Sphingobium yanoikuyae: one gene and its partner. The protein of the gene in region 1 interacts with the protein of each later gene in a pairwise test. Links are inferred from orthologs where the notes say so. Each region holds a gene or a part of one and is shown in the gene's direction. Other genes may lie near its edges. The genes, in order: HH800_RS17605 and HH800_RS21025.

What was found.
Region 2: the proteins of HH800_RS17605 (region 1) and HH800_RS21025 interact in binary tests that used the Escherichia coli proteins (3 or more experiments, as listed by UniProt). The link is inferred for Sphingobium yanoikuyae from one-to-one orthologs.

The regions. Positions count from the first base shown.
Region 1 is NZ_CP053021.1:3,655,076-3,665,103, forward strand. What follows is about bases 4,143-7,403. They hold HH800_RS17605 (sensor histidine kinase), read left to right. Parts: upstream 4,143-4,542; coding sequence 4,543-7,203; downstream 7,204-7,403. Other genes in these bases: kdpC (potassium-transporting ATPase subunit KdpC), read left to right, coding at 4,143-4,546; HH800_RS17610 (response regulator transcription factor), read left to right, coding at 7,200-7,403. In the rest of the region: kdpF (K(+)-transporting ATPase subunit F), read left to right, coding at 75-164; potassium-transporting ATPase subunit KdpA, read left to right, coding at 177-1,880; potassium-transporting ATPase subunit KdpB, read left to right, coding at 1,893-3,941; more of kdpC, read left to right, coding at 3,956-4,142; more of HH800_RS17610, read left to right, coding at 7,404-7,895; HH800_RS17615 (potassium transporter Kup), read right to left, coding at 7,965-9,863. UniProt on the Escherichia coli protein: Member of the two-component regulatory system KdpD/KdpE involved in the regulation of the kdp operon. KdpD may function as a membrane-associated protein kinase that phosphorylates KdpE in response to environmental signals.
Region 2 is NZ_CP053021.1:4,353,318-4,358,597, reverse strand. What follows is about bases 93-2,995. They hold HH800_RS21025 (PTS sugar transporter subunit IIA), read left to right. Parts: upstream 93-1,261; coding sequence 1,262-1,729; downstream 1,730-2,995. Other genes in these bases: HH800_RS21010 (cell wall hydrolase), read left to right, coding at 2,705-2,995; HH800_RS21015 (DUF1491 family protein), read left to right, coding at 2,179-2,529; HH800_RS21020 (PaaI family thioesterase), read left to right, coding at 1,716-2,186; hpf (ribosome hibernation-promoting factor, HPF/YfiA family), read left to right, coding at 535-1,131; dnaQ (DNA polymerase III subunit epsilon), read left to right, coding at 93-463. Also shown: more of dnaQ, read left to right, coding at 1-92; more of HH800_RS21010, read left to right, coding at 2,996-3,376; HH800_RS21005 (MmcB family DNA repair protein), read left to right, coding at 3,480-3,986; HH800_RS21000 (ankyrin repeat domain-containing protein), read right to left, coding at 4,026-4,664; HH800_RS20995 (SCO family protein), read left to right, coding at 4,709-5,280. UniProt on the Escherichia coli protein: Seems to have a role in regulating nitrogen assimilation.

The DNA.
Region 1 (10,028 bases):
GCATCATCCTGGCGCTCACGGCGGCTAGCCTCGGCTATGTCCGGCTGTGCGGCGACGCCTGAAGGAGGGATGCCATGACCATCGACCTCTGGCTCGCGGCGATCACCGCCGCCGGGCTTCTCGTCTATCTCGTTGCCGTGCTCGCACGGCCTGAACGCTTTTAAGGGGGGCCGCACATGACCTTCCAGGGATGGCTGCTGATCGCGGCCTTTGTCGGCATCTTGCTGGCGCTCACCAAGCCGATGGGCCTGTGGCTGTTCGCCCTTTATGAGGGCCGCCGCACGCCGCTCCATGCTGTGTTCGGCCCGGTCGAGCGGGGCTTCTACAAACTGTCGGGGATTGATCCCGACGCTGAGCAGAGCTGGCGCCGCTACGCGGTTCACATGCTGATCTTCAACGTCGCGCTGCTGCTCTTCACCTATGCGGTGCTGCGCCTGCAGGGGCTGCTGCCGCTCAACCCGCAAGGCTTTGCCGGCACCAGCAGCGACCTCGCCTTCAACACGGCGGTCAGCTTCACCACCAACACCAACTGGCAAAGCTATTCGGGCGAGTCGACCATGTCGAACCTGGCCCAAATGCTAGGCCTCACCATCCACAATTTCCTGTCGGCCGCCACCGGCATTGCCCTCGCTTTCGCCCTGTTCCGTGGCTTTGCCCGGCGCAGCGCATCGACGATCGGCAATTTCTGGGCCGACGTCACCCGCGTGACCCTCTATCTGCTGCTGCCGATCTGCATCGTCTATGCCCTGTTCCTGATCGCGAGCGGCGTGCCGCAGACGCTGGCCGGGTCGGTCGACGTGACCACGCTGGAAGGCGTGAAGCAGACCCTGGCGCTCGGCCCCGTCGCCAGCCAGGAAGCGATCAAGATGCTGGGCACCAATGGCGGCGGCTTCTTCAACGCCAACAGCGCCCATCCCTTCGAGAATCCGACCGCGCTCACCAATCTGGTGCAGATGCTGTCGATCTTCGTGATCGGCTTTGGCCTGACCTGGACCTTCGGCAAGGCTGTCGGCAATCCGCGCCAGGGCTGGGCGATCCTCGCCGCCATGCTGGTGATCTTCCTCGCCGGCGTCACCGTCACCTATTGGCAGGAAGCAGCCGGCAACCCGGTGCTCCACAATCTGGGCGTTGCCGGTGGCAATATGGAGGGCAAGGAAGTCCGCTTCGGCATCGCCGCTTCCGCCCTTTTCTCGGTCGTCACCACGGCGGCAAGCTGCGGCGCGGTCAACGCCATGCATGACAGCTTCACCGCGCTGGGTGGCATGATCCCGCTGTTCAACATCCAGCTGGGCGAAGTCGTGATCGGCGGCGTCGGCGCAGGCATCTACGGCTTCCTGCTGTTTGCCATCCTGGCCGTGTTCGTCGCGGGCCTGATGGTCGGCCGCACGCCGGAATATGTCGGCAAGAAGATCGAGAGCCGCGAAGTCAAGCTGGCCGTGCTCGCCATTGCCGTGCTGCCTTTGATCATCCTGGGCTTCACCGCCATCGCCAGCGTCACCGACGCGGGCCTGGCCGGTCCGCTCAACAAGGGACCGCATGGCTTCAGCGAGATCCTCTACGCCTTCACCAGCGCCGTCGGCAACAATGGCTCGGCCTTTGCCGGCCTGTCGGCCAACAGCCCCTTCTATAACGGGATGCTGGGCGTCGCGATGTGGATCGGCCGCTTCTTCATCATCATTCCCATGCTGGCCATCGCGGGCAGCCTGGCCGCGAAGAAATATACGCCCGAAACCGCCGGCAGCTTCCCCACCACCGGAGCGCTGTGGACCGGTCTGCTGGTCGGCATCGTGCTGATCGTGGGCGGCCTGACCTTCCTGCCCAGCCTCGCCCTTGGCCCCATCGCCGATCATCTCGCGATGATCCGTGGCCAGCTTTTCTAAGGATCCCATGCCATGGCCCGGTCCTCTGACAAATCCGAACAAAAATCGCTCTTCACGGCGGACCTGATCGTCCCGGCTTGTCGAGACGCCTTCCGCAAACTCAATCCCAAGGAACTGATCCGCAACCCGGTGATGTTCACCACCGCGATCGTCGCGGTCCTGCTGACCGTCCTGCTCCTTGTCGGGCAGGACAGCCTGGCCGTCGGCTTCAAGCTGCAACTGGTGATCTGGCTCTGGCTCACGGTCCTCTTCGGCACCTTTGCCGAGGCGCTGGCAGAAGGCCGCGGCAAGGCGCAGGCCGCCTCGCTGCGCGCGACCAAGGCGGACCTGACCGCCAAGCGGCTGAAGGGCCATGGCGAAAGCTATGAAAATGTCGCCGCCAGCGCGCTGAAGCTGGGCGACGTAGTGCTGGTCCAGACCGGCGATCTGATCCCGTCCGATGGCGAAGTCGTCTCCGGCGTCGCCTCCGTCAACGAAGCGGCCATTACCGGCGAATCCGCGCCGGTGATCCGCGAGGCGGGCGGCGACCGTTCGGCCGTGACGGCGGGCACCCGCGTCATTTCCGACGAGATCCGCGTCCGCGTCACCGTCAATCCCGGCCAAGGCTTTCTCGATCGCATGATCGCGCTGGTCGAGGGTGCGGAGCGGCAGAAGACGCCGAACGAGATCGCCCTCACCCTGTTGCTGGTCGGCCTGACCATCATCTTCCTGATCGCGGTCGGCACCATCCCCAGCTTCGCCAGCTATGCCGGCGGCGCCATTCCGGTGGCGATCCTGGCGGCGCTGCTGATTACCCTGATCCCGACCACCATCGCCGCCCTTCTGTCGGCGATCGGCATTGCCGGCATGGACCGTCTGGTGCGCTTCAATGTGCTCGCCAAGTCGGGCCGCGCGGTCGAGGCGGCGGGCGACATCGACGTGCTGCTGCTGGACAAGACCGGCACCATCACCGTGGGTGATCGCCAGGCGACCGAATTCCGTCCGGTTGGCGGTGCCACCCCGGCCCAGCTCGCACAAGCCGCGCTGCTCGCCAGCCTGGCCGACGAGACGCCCGAGGGCCGTTCGATCGTGCTGCTGGCCCGCGAAGGCTTCAACCAGTCGGTAGACGCCCTGCCCGCCAATGCGGAGATCATTCCCTTCACCGCCCAGACCCGGATTTCCGGCGTCATCCTCGACGGATCGACGATCCAGAAGGGGGCGGTGGATTCGGTGCTGAAGGCCAATCCGGGCCTGGGTTCCACCCCGGTCGCCAACGAACTGCGCCGCATCACCGACGAGATCGCCCGTGCCGGCGGCACCCCGCTGGCGGTGGCCAAGGACGGCAAGCTGCTGGGCGCGATCTTCCTCAAGGACATCGTCAAGGCCGGCATCCGGGAACGGTTCGGCGAACTGCGCCAGATGGGCATCCGCACTGTGATGATCACCGGCGACAACCCGCTGACCGCCGCCAGCATCGCGGCCGAGGCCGGGGTCGACGACTTCCTGGCGCAGGCAACGCCGGAAGACAAGCTGGCCCTGATCCGCAAGGAACAGCAAGGCGGTCGCCTGGTCGCGATGTGCGGCGACGGCACCAACGACGCCCCTGCCCTGGCGCAGGCCGATGTCGGCGTCGCCATGAACACCGGGACCCAGGCTGCCCGCGAAGCCGGCAACATGGTCGACCTGGACAGCGATCCGACCAAGCTGATCGAGGTGGTGGGTCTGGGCAAGCAGCTGCTGATGACGCGCGGCGCGCTCACGACCTTCTCGGTCGCCAATGACGTGGCCAAATATTTCGCGATCATCCCGGCCATGTTCGTGGCGCTCTATCCGGGCCTTGGCATCCTCAACGTCATGGGGCTGGCCACGCCGGAAAGCGCGATCCTGTCGGCGATCATCTTCAACGCGCTGATCATTCCCTGTCTGGTGCCGCTGGCGCTCAAGGGCGTGACCTATCGCCCGATCGGCGCCGGTCCGCTGCTGGCCCGCAACCTCGCAATCTATGGCCTGGGTGGCCTGATCGCGCCGTTTGCCGGGATCAAGCTGATCGACCTTGCCGTCAACGGCCTCGGCCTCGCCTGAGGAAGGACAAAGTCATGTTTACCGATTTCAAATCCGCTTTGCGTCCGGCCCTGACCATGACGCTGCTCTTCGCCCTGCTGCTGGGCATTGCCTATCCGCTGGCGCTGACCGGCATCGGCCAGGCGGTGTTCCCGTCCCAGGCCAATGGCAGCCTGGTCGAGGACCAGGGCAAGGTCGTCGGCTCGACCATCATCGGTCAGGCCTTCACCTCGGACATCTATTTCCACAGCCGTCCGTCGGCGGCGGGCAAGGGCTATGACGGCCTTGCCTCCTCCGGCTCCAACTATGGTCCGACCAGCCAGGCGCTGGCCGACCGCGTCAAGACCGACGTCGAGACTCTTCAAGCTGCTACACCTGGTCGTTTTGTTCCGTCCGATCTGGTGACCACCTCTGCCTCGGGGCTTGACCCCCATATCAGCCCCGAGGCAGCTTTTTATCAGGTCGATCGCGTCGCCGCCGCGCGCGGGATCGATGCGGCGCGCGTCCGCAGCCTGGTGGAAAAGAGCGTCGAGCAGCCCCTGCTGGGCTTCATCGGCGAACCCCGCGTCAATCTGTTCGATCTCAATCGACGGCTGGATGCAATTGACGCTAAACGGACCAAGTGAACGAACAGCATCGCCCTGATCCAGAAGCCTTCCTGCGCGCAGCTGCGCAGGAAGGCCGTGGCCGCCTGAAGGTCTTTCTCGGCGCCGCGCCGGGGGTGGGCAAGACATGGGAGATGCTGACCGAAGGACGGCAGCGGCGCGAGGCAGGCGTCGATGTCGTCGTCGGCGTGGTGGAGACCCATGGCCGGCGCGAGACCGAAGCGCTGGTCCATGGCCATGAGATCATCCCCCGCCGCACCGTCGACCATCAGGGCCACAGCCTGGGCGAGATGGACATCGACGCGATCCTGGCGCGCCATCCGCAGCTGGCGCTGGTCGACGAGTTGGCGCACAGCAATGCGCCGGGCAGTCGCCACCCCAAACGCTATCAGGATGTCGAGGAACTGCTGGCCGCCGGCATCGACGTCTATTCGACGATCAACATCCAGCATGTCGAAAGCCTCAACGACGTCGTCGCCTCCTTCACCCGCGTCCGCGTGCGGGAAACGGTGCCCGATTCGATCCTGGAACATGCCGAGATCGAAGTGGTGGACATTCCGCCCGACGAGCTGATCGAGCGGCTGAAGGACGGCAAGGTCTATATCCCGCAGGAAGCCAGCCGCGCCCTCAACCATTTCTTTTCCAAGTCGAACCTGACCGCACTGCGCGAACTGGCGCTGCGCCGCGCCGCCCAGGCGGTCGATGCCCAGATGCTCGACTATGTCCGCGCCCATGCGCTGGCGGGCAGCTTCGCCGCCGGCGAACGGGTGATCGTGGCGGTGAGCGAACAGCCCAGCGCCGCCGGCCTGGTCCGCTCCGCCAAGCGGCTGGCCGATGCGCTCCGCGCGCCCTGGACCGCCATCCATATCGAAACGCCGCGCGGGCCGCAGCTGTCCGACGAGGACCGGCAGCGTCTGGCCGATACGCTTGCCCTTGCCTCGCGCCTGGGCGCCGAAACCGCGTCCATCCCGGCCCCCAGCGTCGCCGACGGGCTGCGCAGTTTCGCCGCCGACGCGCGCGCGACCCAGATCGTGATCGGCAAGTCGGCGCGCAGCTGGTGGTTCGAATTGCGCCATGGGTCGGTGGTCGACCGGCTGGTGCGCGACATCGGCCCGGTCGCCGTCCATGTCATGCCCGGCGAGGAAAGCGCGCCGCGCCCGCGCACCGCCAGCAGCGGCCATTGGGGCGACCCGATCGGCTATGTCTGGTCGATGCTGGCGGTGATCGGCATGACCCTGCTCGGCCGGCTGGTGCTGGAGGTGATCGACCTCGGCAATATCGCCCTTCTCTATCTGGTGCCGGTGATGTTCGCCGCAGCCAGCCATGGCCTGCGCACCGGCCTTGCCACCGGCCTGGCCTCCAGCCTTGCCTATAATTTCTTCTTCCTGCCGCCGACCGGAACGCTGACCGTCAGCAATCCGGAAAATGTCATTTCGATCCTCGTCTTCCTGGGGGTGGCGGTGGTGACCAGCCAGTTTGCCGCGCGGATGCACGCCCAGTCGGTGCTGGCCCAATCCAGCGCCCGGCAGAATGCGACGCTGGCCGGCTTCTCGCGCCAACTCACCGCCTCGCCCAGCCTGGAGGAAATCCGCCACGCCATCTGCGCCGAGATCGCCCGGCTGTTCGACGTCCGCACCGTACTGATGATTCCGTCGGACGAAGGGCCGCAATTGCGCGCCGCCTATCCGCCCGAGGACCGGCTGGACGAGATCGAGCGCGCCGCCGCACGTTGGGCGATGGAACATGGCGAGCCGGCCGGGCGCGGCTCCTCCACCCTCACCGCGTCGGACTGGCTGTTCCTGCCGGTGACCGCCAAGGACGCGGTGCTGGCCGTGATCGGTCTGGCCCGCGAGGATGCTGGCGAACCGGTCCGATCCGATCAGTTCCCGCTGCTGATGAGCCTGATCGACCAGGCCGCGATCGCGCTCGACCGCATGGCGCTGGAGGAAGCGATGCTCGAAGCCGGGCAGATTCGCGAGCGCGACCGGCTGCGCTCCGCCCTGCTCTCCTCGGTCAGCCATGATTTGCGGACGCCGCTCACCACCATCATCTCGGCCACGCGCGAGCTGCGCACCCATCCCTCGCCCGAGCTGATCGATACGCTGGATGGCGAGGCCCAGCGCCTGTCCCGCTTCGTCGCCAATCTGCTCGACATGGCGCGGGTGGAGGCCGGCGCACTGCCGATGCGGGCGGAGGCGACCGACCTGTTCGATGCGGTCGCCAGCGCCGCCCATGACAGCCGCAGCGCGCTGGCCGATCGCCAGCTCGACGTGCAGATCCCGCCCGACATCCCGCTGGTCCGGGTCGACCCGGTGCTGCTGCACCACATCCTCATCAACCTGCTCGACAATGCCGGCCGCTATGGCGATCCCGGCACGCCCGTGACCGTGCGTAGCCTGCGCGAACCCGACGCCATCAGCCTGTCGGTGATCGATCAGGGGCCGGGCATCCCCGCCGGCATGGAAGCGCGGGTGTTCGACACCTTCACCCGGCTGGAAGGCTCCGACCGGTCAAAGACCGGCACCGGCCTTGGCCTCGCCATCGTCAAGGCCTTTGCCGAGGCGATGGGGCTTACCGTATCGGCGCGCACCGTTACCGACCCGCCCGGCGCCTGTTTCACCCTGCATATTCCCCAATCCCTCATCCTCACCGACATCATGGAAAAGGACATCGCATGAAGCCGCGCCACAGCCTGCTGATCGTCGACGACGAACCGCAGATCCGCCGGCTGATCCAGGCCGCTCTCGCCCGCGCAGACTATGCCACGATCGAGGCGCAGAGTGCGCGCGAGGCACTGGACAAGCTGCGCAGCGAGCGGCCCGACATCACCCTGCTGGACCTGGGCCTGCCCGATCGCGACGGGCTGGAACTGGTGCCGATCATCAAGAAGGAAAGCGACACGACCCTCATCATCGTGTCGGCGCGCGACGCCACCGATGAGAAGGTCGCCGCGCTGGACCTGGGCGCCGACGATTATCTGACCAAGCCGTTCGACACCGACGAACTGCTTGCCCGCGTGCGGGTGGCGCTGCGCAACCGGATGACGCGCGACGGCGGATCGACCAAGGTGACGGCCGGCGACCTGACCATCGATCTGGTCGCCCATATCGTCACGAAGGGCGGGGTCGAAGTGCATCTGACGCCCAAGGAATATGGCGTACTGGAGCAGCTGGCACGCTTCCCCGGCCGGGTCATCACCCACAAGCAGATCATGGACCATGTCTGGCCCAACGAACATGCCCATCATGTCGAATATCTGCGTGTGCTGGTGCGCGGCCTGCGCCAGAAGCTGGAGGCCGACCCGCAGCGCCCCCAGATCATCAGCAACGAACTGGGGATCGGCTACCGCCTGAAACAGGGCGCGGACTGACATCAAAATAGAGCCTGATTCACGCCATCGGTGAAAGCGCGGAACGCTTTCGCCTCAGACGATCAGGCTCTAGATCTCGATCTGCGACCCCAGCTCGACCACGCGGTTGGTCGGCAGGTTGAAGAAGGCCATCGGGCTTTCGGCATTGCGGATCATCCAGGCGAACAGCTTTTCGCGCCACATCGCCATGCCCGGCCGTTCCGACGGAATCAGCGTCTGGCGGCTGAGGAAATAGCTCGTGTCCTTGACGCTGATCGGCCCGCCACAGTCGTGGACCGACTTCATCGCCGCCGGTATATCCACATCCTCCATGAAGCCATGGCGCAGGATCAGCCGGTAGAAGCCCGATCCATGATCCTCCACCGTCGTGCGCCCCTGCAGCGGCAGATGCGGCACGCCCTGGGTGCGCACGGTCAGGATGATGACCCGTTCGTGCAGCACCTTGTTATGCTTCACATTGTGCAGCAGTGCCGGCGGCACGCCGTCGGTGGTGGAGGAGAGGAAGATCGCCGTTCCCGGCACGCGCTTGAGCGAGGCCAGCGTCGATCGCACGAACAGGTCCAGCTCCATCGCCCCTTCGCGCAGATAATGGCGCATGATCCGCCGCCCGGTCGCCCAGGTGGTCAGCACGGTGAACACCACTGCCGCAACCAGCAGCGGGAACCATCCGCCATCGGGGATCTTGGTCACGTTCGACGCGAAATAGGCGCCGTCGATGACCAGGAACAGGCCGGTGACGCCCGCCGCCGCCGGCAGCGGCCAGCGCCATACGCTGAAGGTCAGCACGCCCAGCATGCAGGCGGTGATGACCATCGTGCCGGTCACTGCGATGCCATAGGCGGCCGCCAAATTGCTGCTGTTGCCAAAGCCCAGCACCAGCAGGATGACGAAGATCAGCAGCAGCCAGTTGATGAGCGGCACATAGATCTGTCCTGCCGCCGAGGCGCTGGTGTGCAGGATGCGCAGGCGCGGCAGGAAGCCCAGCTGCACCGCCTGCTGTGTGACGGAGAAGGCGCCCGAGATCACCGCCTGGCTGGCGATGATCGTCGCCATGGTGGCTAGGATCACCAGCGGCAGACGTGCCCAGTCCGGCGCCATCAGGAAGAAGGGATTTTGCGCCGCCGCCGGATTGTCGAGCAGCAGCGCCCCCTGCCCCAGATAGTTGAGCATCAGGCAGGGAAAGGCGGCATAGAGCCAGGCGATGCTGATCGCCTTGCGCCCGAAATGGCCCATGTCGGCATAGAGCGCCTCCGCCCCCGTCACCGCCAGCACCACCGAGCCGAGCGCCAGGAAGGCGAGCTTGGGGTCGATCGCGAAGAAGCGAATCGCCCAGAGCGGATTGACGATGCCGATGATTTCGGGGTGCTGCACGATATTGGCAATGCCGAGCGCGGCGAGCGTGATGAAATAGATCGCCATGATCGGGCCAAAGGCCATGCCGACCATCGCCGTGCCGAAGCGCTGGATCAGGAACAGCGCAATCAGGATGACGATCGCGATCGGCAGCACCATATCCGCCAGGCTCGCCTGCACAATGGTCAGGCCCTCGACCGCCGACAGCACCGAAATGGCCGGCGTGATGATCGCGTCACCATAGAAGAGCGCGGTCGCCAGCACCCCCAGCATCGCGATCGCCGGGGTCCAGCGTGTCTCGCCCAGCCGCCGGCCGATCAGCGCCAGCAGCGCCATGCTGCCGCCTTCGCCATCATTGTCGGCGCGCATAACGATGAACACATATTTGACGGTGACGATCAGCGTCATCGTCCAGAAGATCAGCGATAGGACGCCATAGATATGCAGCGGATCGACCGCCAGCGGGTGATGGCCGACGAAGCTTTCCTTGAGCGCATAGAGCGGCGAGGTGCCGATGTCGCCGAACACCACGCCCAGCGCACCGAGCGCAAGCGCAGCCGGTCGGCCGTGCGGCGTGCGATCCTGGCCTGCGGCCGGATCCCCCTGTTCAGTCATCTATGAGTGCCCTTCGTCTTTCTATCGGGCCGCCATGCCATGAAAGGCCATTTGAAAACCATAGGGGTCTGCCCTCCCCGGCATAGGATTCGCATATGATTCCGGCCCAGGCGGCCCGCAGCTGCTTCAAATGCTATGAAATCCCTACGCAATCTGCCGGTTCCC
Region 2 (5,280 bases), 700 kb from region 1 along the record:
TCTGGAGGACAGCCCGCTGGTCGCGCACAATGCGCGCTTCGACTTCGGATTCCTCAATCACGAATTGAAGCTGTGCGCGCGCGACGCCGTGTCGATGGACCGGATGATCGACACGGTCGCGATTGCCCGCACCCTGCATCCCGGCGCCAAGCACAGCCTGGACGCGCTCTGCACCCGTTACGGCATCGACCGCAGCCATCGCGTCAAGCATGGCGCGCTGCTCGACGCCGAACTGCTGGCGCAGCTCTATGTCGAATTGACCGGCGGCCGTCAGATCGGCCTGGGTCTTGCACAGGAGGAAGAGAAAGAGATCGTCAGGGTGGAACTGACGGAAACCGCCGTTGTTCGCCCTGTTCGTCCCGCGCGCGTCTTCACGGCGAGCGCGGAGGAGCTGGAGAGGCATGCCGCTTTCGTCGCGAAGCTGGATAAGCCGCTCTGGCTCGAGGAGGCGCCGCCGGCCTGAACCTGCCGGCGTTTGCCACGTGCCAACCGGGCCGCTGATCCGGCGTCCCGGCAAGAATAAGGAGAAGGCATATGGATATCCGTGTTTCCGGGCATCAGGTCGAGACGGGCGAAGCGCTCAAGCAGCACGTCAGCGACCGGCTGGAAGCGATAGCCGAGAAATATTTCTCCCGCACGATTTCCGCCCAGGTGACCTTCCGACCGGCCCCGCATGGCGCCTTCCATTGTGATATCGTCTGCCATGTGATGACCGGCCTGATCCTGAAGGGCGCCGGCGAGGCGCAGGAGGCGCATCCCGCCTTCGACCAGGCATCGGACCGGATCGAGAAGCAGCTGCGCCGCTATATGCGCCGCCTGAAGGATCGCAGCATCCAGGCCGCCGCTGCCGAGGCGCAGCGCGCCAATGGCTATAGCGTCGATGATATCGACGGCGCGGGCTATACCATCTTCGCCGGTGCCGCCGACGAGGAGGCCGAAGTGGCCGATGCTCCCCTGATCGTCGCCGAAACGCGGGTCGATATTCCCGAGGCCAGCGTGTCCGACGCGGTGATGATGCTGGACCTGCGCAACACCAATGCGCTGCTGTTCCTCAATGCCGGGACGTCGGCCTATAATATGGTCTATCGCCGTCAGGACGGCACGATCGGTTGGGTCGAGCCGCGCGGCTGACCCCCTGCCAAGCCGGGCCGCCTGTTGACCTCCGGGTGCAGGCGGCCTATGGGGCCGGGCTTTAGTTTCTCCGAGCAACGCGCATTTTTTTCGACAGGCTGGGCGCGCCTCGGCTGCCCCCGGAAGTAAAATGGTGCATTTCAACGATATTGTCTCGCCGGACGCGCTGGCCACCGAGGTGACGGTGAACGGCAAGAAGATGCTGTTCCAGAAGATCGCGGCTCTGGCGGCGCAATCCTATGGCGTCGATGCCGAAGCGGCCGCCGACGCGCTGCTGGAGCGCGAGCGTCTGGGCTCCACCGGCTTCGGTGGCGGCGTTGCCATTCCTCATGCCAAGCTGCCGGGCCTCGACCGCATGTGCGGCGTGGTCGTGCTGCTCGATCCGCCGGCGCCGTTCGACGCGGTCGATGATGCGCCGGTCGATGTCGTGTTCGCGCTGCTTTCGCCGCAGGACAGCGGTGCCGAGCATTTGAAGACGCTGGCGCGTGTATCGCGCTATCTGCGCGATGAGGCGCAGGTGACGCGCCTGCGCGGTGCCAAGTCGGCCGAGGCGCTGCACGCGCTGCTGGCCGGTGGTGAGGCGCGTGACGCCGCCTGAGGCCGCCGCGCTTGCCAGTGGCGAGGCGGCGCATTTTCGCGCGCTGGAGCATCTCTATAACAGCGCGCCGATCAACGACCTGTTCCTGTCGAACCTGCGCGTGCCGGAACCCGGCCGGTCGGTGATCGATTTCGAGGTCGACGAGCGGCATTTCCATGCCGCCGGCGCGGTGCATGGCACCGTCTATTTCAAGATGCTGGACGATGCGGCCTTCTATGCCGCCAACAGCCTGGTCAGCGATCGTTTCCTGCTGACCACTGCCTTCAACCTGCTGTTTACCCGGCCGATCGGCCCCGGAAAGCTGCGCGCCGAGGGACGTTGGATCAGCGGCAAGCGCCGCGTCTATGTCGCCGAGGCGAGCATTCTCGATTCGGACGGGGAAGAAGTGGGCCGGGGCACCGGCACCTTCATGCGATCGCAGATTCCGCTGTCATCGCTGCCGGGATATCATGGCTGAGGAGAGTCCGGCCGCGCGGCTGACCAGCGCGATGCTGGTCGGCGCGCTGGTGAAGCGGGTGAATGCCGCCGGCGGTTTTGCCATGATATTGGCCAAGGGCGACGAGATGAGCGGTGTCATCCTGGTCCAGGTGATGGACAAGGGACGGGAATCCGCAATTTTCGAACGGGTATCGAACTTTCGCGGCGGCCATGCATTGATGCGCTGTGGACCCCCTGCGGAAGAGGGGCCGGAGGCGTTCGCCGCCTATGCCGAACGCCGACGCAGATCGGACCCCGACCTGTGGCTGGTCGAGCTTGATATCGCGGATGCGGAACGGTTCGCCGCTGAAACGATCTGCTGATCGTTGACTCCTTGCACGCGCGCGGGCAATGGCGGCCGACGCTGAACGCGCAGGTTGCCTGCATTCGTCCATGGGGGGCGGGCCGGTAAACACGCAGACGGGGGGCGGCCGAACGTCACAGAATATCGGTTACAATCGACGTTTCTGGCCAATAACCGCACGATTTTGAGCAATAATGAGTTTTCGTCTGAAGGCCGCGATCATCGCGGCATTTACGCTGTCGGCCGCTGCGGCTATTACGGCGTCGGACATGTCGAGCGCCAGCGAGGCCTCCCTGTCCACGGTTTCTCTTCCGGAAACCGCTGCGCTGACTAGCGCACCCACGGCCGGCACCAAGCCCGCCGTCGTTTTCGCTGCGCCGCAGGAAGTCGCGCAGTCGCTGGATTCCGGCCCCAAGGCTGGCAGCAATTTTTCGACCGATATCGAGTCCAAGGCCGAGACCCTGGCAGCCCTGGTTGATGCGCAAGGCGCTCCCGAGGATGTCGAAGGCGACATGAAGTGCCTGGCCGGTGCGGTCTATTTCGAATCCAAGGGTGAAACGCTGGAGGGCCAGCTGGCCGTTGCCCGCGTCATCATCAACCGCGCCAAGTCGGGCCGCTTCGCCAGCAGCCTGTGCGGCGTCATCTATCAGCCGAGCCAGTTCAGCTTCGTGCGTGGTCACGGCATGCCGCCGATCAACATCGCCAGCGATTCCTGGCGCGAGGCGGTTGCGATCGCGCAGATCGCCCTGGACGACAGCTGGGACAGCCAGGCCGAAGGCGCGCTGTTCTTCCATGCCCGCCGCGTGTCGCCGGGCTGGGGCAAGACCAAGCTGGCGTCGATCGACAATCACGTCTTCTATCGCTGATCCGCGCTCACCGCGCGACAGTGACGCCCTTTTGAAGGCCGGTTCGGACCCCATGTCCGAATCGGTCTTTTCTTTTGTTCCCTTCCTGTTCTAATCTGGTGCCATGACCATCCAAGACGCCGCCCAAGACCTCGATCGCTGTTCACCGCTGACCGACGGGACCGCGCTGGCGGTTGCGCGCGGCACGCTGCGCCTGTTTCATCGCCATGACATGAACGGCATATTGGAAGTGCCGTTACCCAATGGCCGGCGGGCCGACATCATGGCGATCGACAGCGCCGGGCGCCTGACCATCGTCGAGATCAAGTGCAGCCGGGCGGACCTGCTGGGCGACATGAAATGGCCGGATTATTTCGACTATTGCGACCGCTATTTCTGGGCGGTGCCATCGGGCTTCGACACCAGCCTGTTCGACAGCGAGGCGCTGTGGCCGGCCCGCACCGGCCTGATCGTCGCGGACCAATATGATGCCGAACTGGTGCGCGCCGCGCCGTTCGAGCCGCTGGCCGCCGCCCGGCGCAAGGCAGAGACGCTGCGCTTCGCCCGCCGCGCCGCCCGCCGCCTGTCGGCGCTGGCCGACCCGGATTATGCGGCGGAACTGGGCTGGTAAGGGTTAAATAAAAGGGCGGCCTGGCCGCCCTTTTTCATATCAGAAGACCGGACCCTGGACCGGGCCCTTGGGCGTGGCATTGCTGGCCTTGGCGGAATCGAGCGCTTCGACCAGACCCGGCGTGCGGCTGTCGCGCTCGGCATAGTCGCGGGCGGACATGCCGGCGATGGTGTCGCGCTTGTCCGCATTGGCGCCTTGCGCCACGAGCAGGCGGACCAGGCCGATGTCGCGCAGCTGCACCGCGCGGATCAATGCGGTCTCGCCGCTGCCATTGGTCTTGTCGACCTGGGCGCCGCGGGCGAGCAGCAGGCGCACGCCTTCCTCGTACCGGTTCTGCACGGCGAGCAACAGCGGCGTGGTGCCATTATTGTCGGCCAGGTTCGGATTGGCGCCCTTCGACAGCATGAAGTTGAGCCATGTCGTGTCACGGCGGCCGATGACGATGTGCAGCGCGGTTTCGCCGGTGGTGACGTCACGGCTGTTGATGACGGTCGAACCCGGCTTCTGCAGCAGTTCGGTCGCCTTGTCCCCATCGGCGTCCTTCACCGCCTTGAGGAAGTTGTAATTGTTGGAAAACTGGGCCTGGGCCGCAACCGGGGCCATCAGTGCCAGGGTGATGGCGGCAGGCCGCGCCAGAAACAGCCAGGTGGAAAGTCCGCTCTTCATCCCAATCTTCATCGTCGCGCGCCCCGTTCGATTTGCAAATCGGCCCATAGCAAGGCATGGCAGGCGACACCATGAACAAAGCGCTGATCTCGCTCGCCCTGCCGCTTCTGGCCTTGCTGACGGCTTGCCATATGGGGGCTGGTGGCAATGCATCAAGCGGCGAGAGCGAACAGGGCAATCTGGTCGGCGCGCGCATCGGCGCGCCCTTCACCCTGACCGACCAGGACGGCAAGACCGTGCATTGGGACGATTATAAGGGCCAGTATCGGATCGTCTATTTCGGCTACACCTATTGCCCGGATGTCTGCCCGGTCGATCTGCAGCGGATCATGCAGGCGTTCAGCGCCTTCGAGAAGGCAGCGCCCGCCCGCGCCGCGAAGGTGCAGCCGATCTTCATCAGCGTCGACCCGAAGCGGGACACGCCGGCGGTGCTGAAAACCTATGTCGCGGCCTTCCACCCGCGCCTCGTCGGCCTGACCGGCACGCCGGAACAGATCGCGAAGGTGGCCAAGGACTTCGTCGTCCTCTACAATGCGGAAAAGCCGGAAGGGGCGAGCGACTATCTGGTCAGCCACAGCCGCACGCCCTATCTGTTCGGGCCGGACGGCAAGCCGATCGCGCTGGTGCC